DNA from 3 places in the Bacillus sp. JJ864 genome. Region 2 is predicted to be linked to each of the others. Evidence: riboswitches for the same ligand, from Rfam matches in the RefSeq annotation. Region 2 holds a riboswitch; each other region holds the start of a gene.
The links. Region 2 has a riboswitch for S-adenosylmethionine ahead of V7024_RS00110 (YvrJ family protein). Riboswitches for the same ligand answer to the same signal wherever they lie in the genome.
Positions count from the first base shown of each region.

Region 1: linked by a shared signal. The riboswitch ahead of V7024_RS01005 (bifunctional homocysteine S-methyltransferase/methylenetetrahydrofolate reductase) and the one ahead of V7024_RS00110 (YvrJ family protein) in region 2 are both predicted to bind S-adenosylmethionine.
Region 3: linked by a shared signal. The riboswitch ahead of V7024_RS12595 (bifunctional O-acetylhomoserine aminocarboxypropyltransferase/cysteine synthase) and the one ahead of V7024_RS00110 (YvrJ family protein) in region 2 are both predicted to bind S-adenosylmethionine.

Region 1 is NZ_JBALLY010000002.1:93,740-97,022, forward strand. It holds gene V7024_RS01000 (methionine biosynthesis PLP-dependent protein) at 1-869, opposite strand, end outside; SAM riboswitch class I at 944-1,063, opposite strand; SAM riboswitch class I at 1,265-1,375, shown strand; gene V7024_RS01005 (bifunctional homocysteine S-methyltransferase/methylenetetrahydrofolate reductase) at 1,621-3,283, shown strand, end outside.
Region 2 is NZ_JBALLY010000001.1:14,698-17,980, reverse strand. It holds gene V7024_RS00120 (pyridoxal phosphate-dependent aminotransferase) at 1-233, opposite strand, end outside; partial or broken gene V7024_RS00115 (carbon-nitrogen family hydrolase) at 248-1,128, shown strand; SAM riboswitch class I at 1,192-1,335, shown strand; gene V7024_RS00110 (YvrJ family protein) at 1,531-1,716, shown strand; gene V7024_RS00105 (3-hydroxybutyrate dehydrogenase) at 1,966-2,742, opposite strand; gene V7024_RS00100 (PadR family transcriptional regulator) at 2,940-3,272, shown strand.
Region 3 is NZ_JBALLY010000073.1:32,664-35,946, reverse strand. It holds gene metA (homoserine O-acetyltransferase MetA) at 1-565, opposite strand, end outside; gene V7024_RS12595 (bifunctional O-acetylhomoserine aminocarboxypropyltransferase/cysteine synthase) at 546-1,841, opposite strand; SAM riboswitch class I at 1,934-2,037, opposite strand; gene V7024_RS12590 (enoyl-CoA hydratase) at 2,223-2,594, shown strand.

The DNA.
Region 1 (3,283 bases), on a different contig from region 2:
GCTTCTTCTCGTAGTTTAAAAGAGATCATACCGCCTTTTCCTGGATAATACACATCGGTTATCGCTTCTTCTTCTTGTAAATAAGAAACAATTGCTTTTGCATTCTCTTCGTGCTGCCTCATGCGCAGCGCTAATGTTTTCATGCCGCGTATTAAAAGCCAAGAATCAAATGGGCTTAACACAGCTCCAGATGCGTTGTGATAGTGAGCGAGTTCTTCGCATAATTTTGCCCCTTTTGCAACAACGAGTCCGCTTAATACGTCATTATGACCACCTAAATACTTTGTAGCGCTATGCAGGACAATATCAGCTCCTATTGTTAATGGTTGTTGTAAATAGGGTGTGTAAAATGTGTTATCAATAATAAGGAGCAGGTCGTGCCGCTTTGCAACGGCAGCAACTGCGGCAATGTCGGTTATTTGCATAAGTGGATTTGTTGGTGTTTCTATGAAAATGGCTTTTGTTTTCGGTGAAATTGCTTTTTCAATTTCTTCTATATGCTGCGTATCTACATATCTACATCGAACATCCCATTTTTGCTCGTGCTCTGTAAATAAACGATATGTTCCGCCGTATAAATCTTCAGATACAATCAGTTCGTCACCAGAGCGGAATAATGAAAGGACAAGAAGAACAGCAGCCATTCCTGAGCTACAGGCATAGCCTTGTTCACCTTGTTCTAAGTCAGTGATTGCACGCTCTAATAAAAGGCGTGTTGGGTTTCCAGTTCGGGAATAATCAAACCCAGTTGACTTTCCAATTCCTTCGTGGCGATAAGCTGTGGAGAAGTAAACGGGTGGATTGACTGCTCCAGTTGTTGTTTCACTGCGATTTCCAATTTGGGCAAGCTTTGTTTCGATTGTAGACATAATAAAATTCCTCCTTAGTGCAAAATAAAAAAGCCTTCTAAGAAGAAGGCTTTTTTATGACGAATATAGTCTTCTTCTTATCTGTCAAATCATTTCTCAATTTGCTGGAATTAGCACCTTATTAACAAATAAAAAGCTTGTTAATGGTTGCTGAGGCGTCATTGGGCCAGTCCCTCGACCTCTCTCGATAAGAATTCGAAATATGAAGTTTTTAATTATGTTTTTTACTTTACAATAAATTTAGAAAGAAACGCAACTATTTTTTGAATAATTTTATTTTTCTTTCTTTTTGTTGACTTTCGTACTTTAACATGCTAAATTAGTAAAAAAATTAACAAAGATTGTTAATAAGTGAACGGATGATGTTCGCTTTTTGAAAACATAATTGAATGAAACTCTTATCAAGAGTGGTGGAGGGAAAGGCCCTGTGAAACCCAGCAACCTTCAAACAACATGTTTGAAACGGTGCTAAGACCTGCGGAACAAAGCGTTCTGAATGATAAGAGGAGGATAAAAACCCCCTCTTCATTAAGAAGAGGGGGTTTTTATATAAATACAAATTAAAAACCCCTTTCTTTCTGGGGGGACGAGAGCGTCTGGCCATGTATAGAAGCGGTCAGGGCCTTTTCCTGCCACATATAAGGTTTAAAACAAAAGGAGAAAGCGACTGTAGGTTTTGTTTTGCATAGAAGTGACTTATATGTCGAAAAAGCAAAATAGATTTATATATTGACTGAAGAGAGGGAGACATGTGAAATTACTAGATTTATTGCAAAGAGGAATTGTGATTGGGGATGGAGCGATGGGAACGTTGCTGTATTCTCATGGTTTACAAAGTTGCTTTGAAGAATTGAATGTATCTGAACCAGAACGGATTATTTCGATTCATAAACAATATGTTGCAGCAGGGGCAGATGTTATTCAAACCAATACATATGGAGCAAACGAAGGGAAACTTCGCATGTACGGTCTTGAGGATCGCGTAAAGAAAATTAACCGAGCCGCTGTAAGACATGCAAAAGAAGCTGTAACAGAAAAGAATGCAATCGTTGGGACCATCGGTGGAATGAAACATATTGGAGCAGTTACAACCACTGATATGGAGCGCGAATTTATGCTCTTAGAGCAAGCAGATGCCCTATTAGAAGAAAGTGTGGATGGGCTATTATTAGAAACGTTTTACGATGAGTTTGAATTACTTCATGCAGTGAAAGTATTAAGTAAGCAAACAAATGTCCCTCTTATTGCGCAGCTTGCCCTTCACGAAGCTGGTACAACTCAAAACGGAAATAGTGTGGATGATGTATTGAAGCAGCTTATAGAGTACGGTGCAAATGTGGTCGGATTAAATTGCCAGTTAGGACCGCTTCATATGATTGAATCGTTTAAAACGATAGAAATTCCTAAATATGGTTACTTATCTGCGTATCCAAATGCTGGTCTTCCTAAATATGTAGAAGGTCGTTACGTATACGAAGGAAGCCCGGCTTATTTTGAAGAGATGGCGCCGGCATTTATTAAGCAAGGCGTTAGGCTTCTAGGAGGCTGTTGTGGTACAACTCCTGCCCATATCGAAGCGATGAAGCGAGCGCTTGAAAATGAGTACCCTGTTACAGCCAAAGAAGTTGTAAAGCGAGCGGAAGTAATAACAACGCAGCGTGTAAATGTAGTGGATCGAATTACATTAGCAGAAAAAGCGAAAAAGGAAACGACGGTGATTGTTGAGCTAGATCCGCCTAAAACGTTGGATACACAGAGATTTTTTGAAGGAGCAAAGGCGTTGAAGCGTGCCGGAGCAGATGCGATTACGTTAGCAGATAATTCATTAGCATCGCCTCGTGTATCAAATATGGCAATGGGAGCGTTATTAACAAAGCATGATATCCCTATATTAACTCATTTAACGTGTCGTGATCATAATGTGATTGGGCTGCAGTCTCATTTACTTGGATTAGCAGCACTCGGTATGGAGGAAGTATTGGCATTAACCGGAGATCCTGCGCGGGTTGGTGATTTTCCTGGTGCAACATCTGTATATGACTTGTCTTCGATAGAACTCATTAAAATGATTAAGGAAATGAACAATGGCCGTTCTATTTTAGGAAAAACAATTGGAGCAGCTACCCATTTTTCGATTGGCGGGGCTTTTAATCCGCATGTTAGGCATATCGAGGCCGCTGTAAAACGTATGGAGAAAAAAATTGCAGCTGGTGCGGAGTATTTTTTAACGCAACCCATTTATGATGCGGCAGTCATTCGAAATGTATATGAAGCAACGAAGCATATCGAACAGCCAATTTTTATTGGAATTATGCCGCTTGTAAGTAAACGAAATGCAGACTTTTTACATTTTGAAGTGCCAGGTATTACTCTTCCAGAAGAAGTGAGAAGGCGTATGGACGGACATAAAACAT
Region 2 (3,283 bases):
TCTTTTAAACTTTCATGTCCTCGAAATGGCGGATATTTATGATGAATAGGATGTTCTGCTGCACGTTGTAATGCTGTTATGACGTGCGCTGGTGTTGGCTGATCTGGATTTCCTTGTCCTAAGTTAATAACATCATGACCAGCTTGCATTACTCCATTTACTTTTGCGACAAGAGAAGCAAAAAATTGTGTTGGTAATGATGTTAATATCTCGGAAGGTTGAAAATGTTTCATACTTTCCACCTCTTTTGAAAGTTGTTACAATTATAGTGACAAATAATATAATCTTTCCAACTTTTTGTAAAGAAAAAAATAAAAAGGAAGAAGGAAAAGAGTAATGAAAATTGCTTGTGTACAAATGAATATCGCTTTTGGTAATGTTGAAAAAAATATAGAACATGCTGAAAAAAAAATAAGCGAGGCGATGAAGGGAAATCCGGATGTTATTGTATTGCCAGAGTTATGGACAACAGGTTATGATTTAGAGCGTCTTCCTGATATTGCTGATCTAGATGGGAATGATACAAAAGGTTTATTATCAAAGTGGAGTAAGCAAAATGGAGTAAATATTGTCGGTGGTTCAATCGCTAAGCAAACAGAGAATGGTGTTACGAATACGATGTATATTAGTGATCGAAACGGAAGCATTGTGTCTGAATATAGTAAAGTGCATTTGTTTCAACTGATGGATGAACATAAATATTTGATTGCTGGAAATGAAACGGGGCATTTTCTATTGGAGGGTATACCGTGTGCAGGAACAATTTGCTATGATATTCGTTTTCCAGAGTGGATGCGCGTTCATACTGCGCACGGGGCAACGGTATTATTTGTTGTAGCAGAGTGGCCACTTGTTCGTTTAGAACATTGGCGATTATTGCTTCAAGCAAGGGCGATTGAAAACCAAAGTTATGTAGTAGCGTGTAATCGTGCTGGGAGTGATCCTAATAATGTATTTGCAGGCCATTCCCTTATTATTAATCCTTGGGGAGAAATCGTTACTGAGGCTGATGAAACAGAAATGATTTTGTATGGAACGCTAGATATAAAGAGAATTTCTGAAGTGCGTAAAGGGATTCCTGTTTTTTTTGATCGTCGTCCAGAATTGTACACGACAAAAAAATCTTGACAAACAAATTTTATTCTTGGTATAGTCAGAATCGGAAACTAAAAATTCAGACAACTATATATACTCTTATCAAGAGCAGGTGGAGGGATTTGGCCCGATGAAACCCAGCAACCGACCGTAATACCATTGTGAAATGGGGCGCATGATTGGCGCCTAGTAAGGCACGGTGCTAATTCCAACAGAAAGAGACTTTCTGGTAGATAAGAGGGGAGAAGTGAATCTTCAAACCTCTTTCGTTGTAGAAAGGGGTTTTTCTTATGATGAAAAGCCCTAACATATTAGGGGGAATCAAAGTGGGATACAAGCAGTTAACAGAAAAAACAGCTGAAATGATTTAATTTGTTTTTAATTACCACTTTTTTGCCTCTCTGCTTATTTATAATAAGAAGGGAGGAGACAACGATGGAGGAATGGATATCAGTTATTGGCAATGTTGGTTTTCCAATTGTTGTTACGCTATACTTGCTGCATAGAATTGAAAGTAAGTTAGATAGCGTTATTGTTGCGATTGAGAAGTTACCAAAGCAAATGCACAGATATGAATCTCCAAAAGAAAATATGTATATGCAAATTGAAAAACCGACATAAACCCCCCCTTTTTTTAGGGGAGGGCGAGAGCGTCTGGCCGTGCATAGGAGCGGTCAGGTCCTTTTCCTGCCACATGCCAGGTTTGAAACAAAAGGAGCAGGCCAGTAGCAGGCGTGTTATATCCTGCATAGTTGCGATTTGTGTGTTAAAAAATCAAAGTGGATTTATATATGTAACGGAAACGGATTGTGTGAATAGGCACAATCCGTTTTTTTTTATATTGATATAGAAAAAATAGTTTGTTGAATTTCACTGTGTCGTATAACCACCGTCAATGACAACAGCTTGTCCTGTAATCCCTTTTGCTTTTTCACTTGCTAAAAATAAGGCGTAGTTTGAAATTTCTTCTGTATGTAATAATCGTTGTTGCGGTACGAGCGGGTAAATGACATCTTCTAACACATGTTCAAGCGGGACATTTCTTGTTGTAGCTAAATCTTGAAGTTGATTACGAACAAGAGGGGTATCAACATAGCCGGGACAAAGTGCATTTACGGTAATACCATACTCAGCTCCTTCTAGTGCTGCGACTTTTGTAAGCCCGATTACCCCGTGTTTGGCGCTATTATATGCAGATTTACCTGCAAAGCCAACGAGACCATTAATAGAAGCGATATTAATAACGCGACCGTATCGTTGTTTTTTCATAATAGGAAATGCGTGTTTTATTGCAATAAACGGTGCAATTTGCATAATTTTAATCAGCATTTCAAACTTTTCAGTTGGAAAATCTTCAATTGGAGAAACGTATTGCATACCTGCATTATTAATTAATACATCAAGTGAACCAAATCGTGTAACAGTTTCAGAAATAGCTTGTTCAATCTCACGTTCTACTGTTACATCACATTGCATTCCCGATACTTTATACCCTTCGTTCTGTAATTGTTTCACTGCCTCTTGTACTCGGATCTCTAACCGATCCGTAATTATGACAGTTGCCCCCTCTTTTGCAAAGGCCTTTCCCATTTCATATCCAATGCCGCTTGCTGCACCTGTTAAAAATACAACGCGATTGCTAAACATTTTTTATTCCATCTCCTCCACGAATATAGTTAGTCTAATGCTCTATTTATAGAAGTGAAGTGGAAAATCCTGCAAGCTTTTGGGAAAAATACGTAAGCTATCTTGTTTTACAAAATACTGTTTGCTATACTATTTTGTAAAGCAAGATACTTATACTTATCTATCTTGTAAAACAAGATAGAGGGAGGATTTGAATTATGTCGACAAGTCAAATGCTAAAAGGTATTTTGGAAGGATGCTTACTTGCCATTATTTCTGAAGGAGAAATATACGGATATGAAATGAGTGAAAAACTGGCACAGTATGGTTTTACTATGGCAAGTGAAGGAAGTATTTATCCGCTATTAATTCGCATGCAAAAAGAAGGGTTGATTACAAGTACGATGAAGGAATCGCCATCTGGTCCAAAGCGAAAATATTACACATTAACAGAAAAAGGTGAAGATGCACTAGATAATTTCATGGAACGGTGGGGAGCGATGCAAAGTAGTGTACAGCGTTTGTTAGAAGGAAAAGGGAGGAAACGATAACGCTGACGTGA
Region 3 (3,283 bases), on a different contig from region 2:
CAAAAAAGCTTTCATCAAAACCGCGTAATAATTTCACATGCTCCTGCTGCACTTCATGCTCAAACACACCAAACATCTTTTGCTCTAGCGGATATTTCGGAACGCCGTAATGATAATACAATCCTGCTTGCGCCCCCCAGCAAATATGAAGCGTTGATGTAACATGTGTATTCGAATACTCCATAATTCGCTTCAGTTCTTCCCAATAATCTACCTCTTCGAAAGGAAGTGTTTCAACCGGAGCACCAGTAATGATGAGCCCGTCAAATTTTTCTCCTTCAATATCACGAAATGTTTTATAAAAGCTTGTTAAATGCTCCTGCGTTACATTTTTTGCTGTATGAGATTCCATATGAAGTAAATGGACATCGAGTTGAAGCGGTGTATTTCCAATTAAACGAAGCAACTGCGTTTCTGTTTCTTGTTTTGTTGGCATTAAATTTAAAATAGCAATCTTCAAAGCACGAATATCTTGTGTTTCTGCTCGTTCTTTCGTCATCACAAAAATATTTTCATTTTGCAATACTTTACGAGCTGGTAAATCTTTAGCAACGATGATCGGCATACTGTTTTCCTCCAGAAAGTGCTGCCCCTAAATCAGCAATAATATCCGCCTCATCTTCAATACCAACCGATAACCGAATTAAATCAGGCGTTACACCTGCCAAACGCTGTTGTTCTTCTGTAAGCTGACGATGTGTTGTGCTTGCAGGATGAATGACACAAGTTCTTGCATCTGCAACATGCGTCACCAATGCGGCAAGCTTCACATTTTCAATAAACTGTTTAGCAGATTCAAGACCTCCTTTTACGCCAAATGTTAAAACACCACTCGCACCTTTCGGTAAATATTTTTGTGCCAATGCATAATTTTCATTATTTTGAAGTCCAGGATAATTGACCCACTCAACGCGTTCATGCTCGGATAACCACTGTGCAACAGCTAATGCATTTTGGCTATGACGCTCCATACGAAGATGCAGCGTTTCTAAGCCAATATTGCTTACGTACGCATTGAATGGACTCATACAGTTTCCATAGTCCCTTAATAACTGTACACGTGCTTTCACAATGTATGCCGCTTGCCCGAACTTTTCCACATAACTTACACCATGATAGCTTGGATCTGGTTCAACAAATTCAGGAAATTTACTCCAATCGAAATTCCCTCCATCAATTACAATGCCGCCTAGTGAACTTGCATGACCATCGATATATTTCGTTGTAGAATGAACAACAATGTTTGCACCATGTTCAAATGCATGACATAAATACGGCGTCGCTAATGTATTATCCACAATAAACGGTACTCCAAGCTCTTTTGCCGCATCAGAAAACTCTTTAAAATTCAGTACATTCATCGCTGGATTCCCAAGCGATTCCGCATACACAAGCTTTGTTTTCTCATTTGCGAGGGCAACAATTTCATCAGCAGATAAGTTTGGATGAAAGAACGTGACCTCAATCCCAAGCTTCTTAAGACTAACTGCAAATAAATTAAATGTACCGCCGTATACGGTTGATGAGCAGAGCAAGTGATCACCACTGCCACAAATATTTAATATCGCTAGCATAATTGCAGCTTGCCCTGATGCCGTTGCAACCGCACCAACGCCGCCTTCTAACTCTGTGAGCTTTTGCTCAAAAGCCGCCAGCGTCGGGTTTCCAATACGCGTATAAATATATCCTTCTGCCTCCAAATTAAAGAGGGCTGCTAAATCATCAGAAGTATCGTATTTATACGTCGTGCTTTGATAAAGTGGCAAAACACGCGGCTCACCATTTTTCGGCGTATAGCCACCTTGCACACAAATCGTTCCTTTCCCCCATGAATCTCCCATTTCTCAATCTCCTTTCTTTTATAAAAAATAAAAAACTGCTTCTTTCCTAAATAAGAAAGAAGCAGTTTAGACAAACGCTCGCCATGTAGCCTTTCTTATCTTTCAGGAAATACCTGCAGGATTTAGCACAATTCCGATTTACGGCTGTTGCCAAGGTTTCATAGGGCCCGTTCCCTCCACCTATTCTTGATAAGACATATGCAATTACCGATGATTCTATAGAAATTATTTCCTCATGTCAATATATTTTCTGAATGTTCTTAAAATATTTTATTATTCCCCATCATTTCCACTACCGGTCTTTACTGAATAAAGAATATTCTGTAAAATTTAAAGTGTGAATGACAACTCATTCATAAACCAATAGGAGGCGATACATACATGAAGGTCGGGGAAATGTTAACTTTTGAAAAATCATTTACAAGGGAAGATGTAGAGCTATTTAGTAAAATTTCCGGTGATGCCGGTGAACATCATGTTGTTCCAGATGAACATGGACGCGTAATGGTACAAGGATTACTCGTTGCAACATTACCTACGAAAATTGGCGGCGATTTAAATTTTATCGCAAGAGATGTAGAACTTACTTTCTTACGCCCAGTCTTTACCGGAGATACAGTTCGATGTGAAGTCACACTGATTCATCATGAAAAACAAGATGATCGAATCGTCGCTGTTTCAAAGGCAGAATGCTTTAATCAAAATGGGAAAAAAGTGTTGGAAGGATCTTTTCTAGGGATTATTCGGCAATAATAAATGAAACCTCCATCAGTGGGGGGATGCCTCATCCCTCACTGATAGAAAACCTGCTCCGCTTATCTTTTTTACTTCTCTCTAAACCGTGAAATGAGGTTTTATCACCTACCACTTTCCAGATACACAAATAGCATATACACACGAATTTATTATATGAATAGAATGAAATAAGGATTTGAATTTGAAAAAATACAGGAAATGTTCTATTTTAAAATAAAAAATACATTTAAAAAACATTACTTACTATGTAAAATGAAAGAGTTATATATAAATCCAAGTTGACTTTTTAACATCTAAGTCACTGCTATGCAGAACAAAACATGGCCGCTACTTGCTGTCTATCTTTGTTTTAAACTTTGCACGTGGCAGGAAAAGGAACTGACCGCCTCTATGCATCGCCAGTTACTCTCGTTTCCTCCCCTAAAAAATTGGTTTTTATGTCATTTTTTCAATTTGTATTTATATATTTCATTCATTATGGTAACCATGAAAATGATATTTTTCACAACGCTACTTATACAAATGTTTCCACATCACTTATTATAAAGTGATATTTTTTCTTTATGGGGATTAAAAACTTAACTTAATAGCTATATTGCTGCGCTCCTACACATTTTTTATATGAATTTCAAATAAAATTCATATAAACCATTTAATATTAAACACTATAGGTAATTCTCCATCTT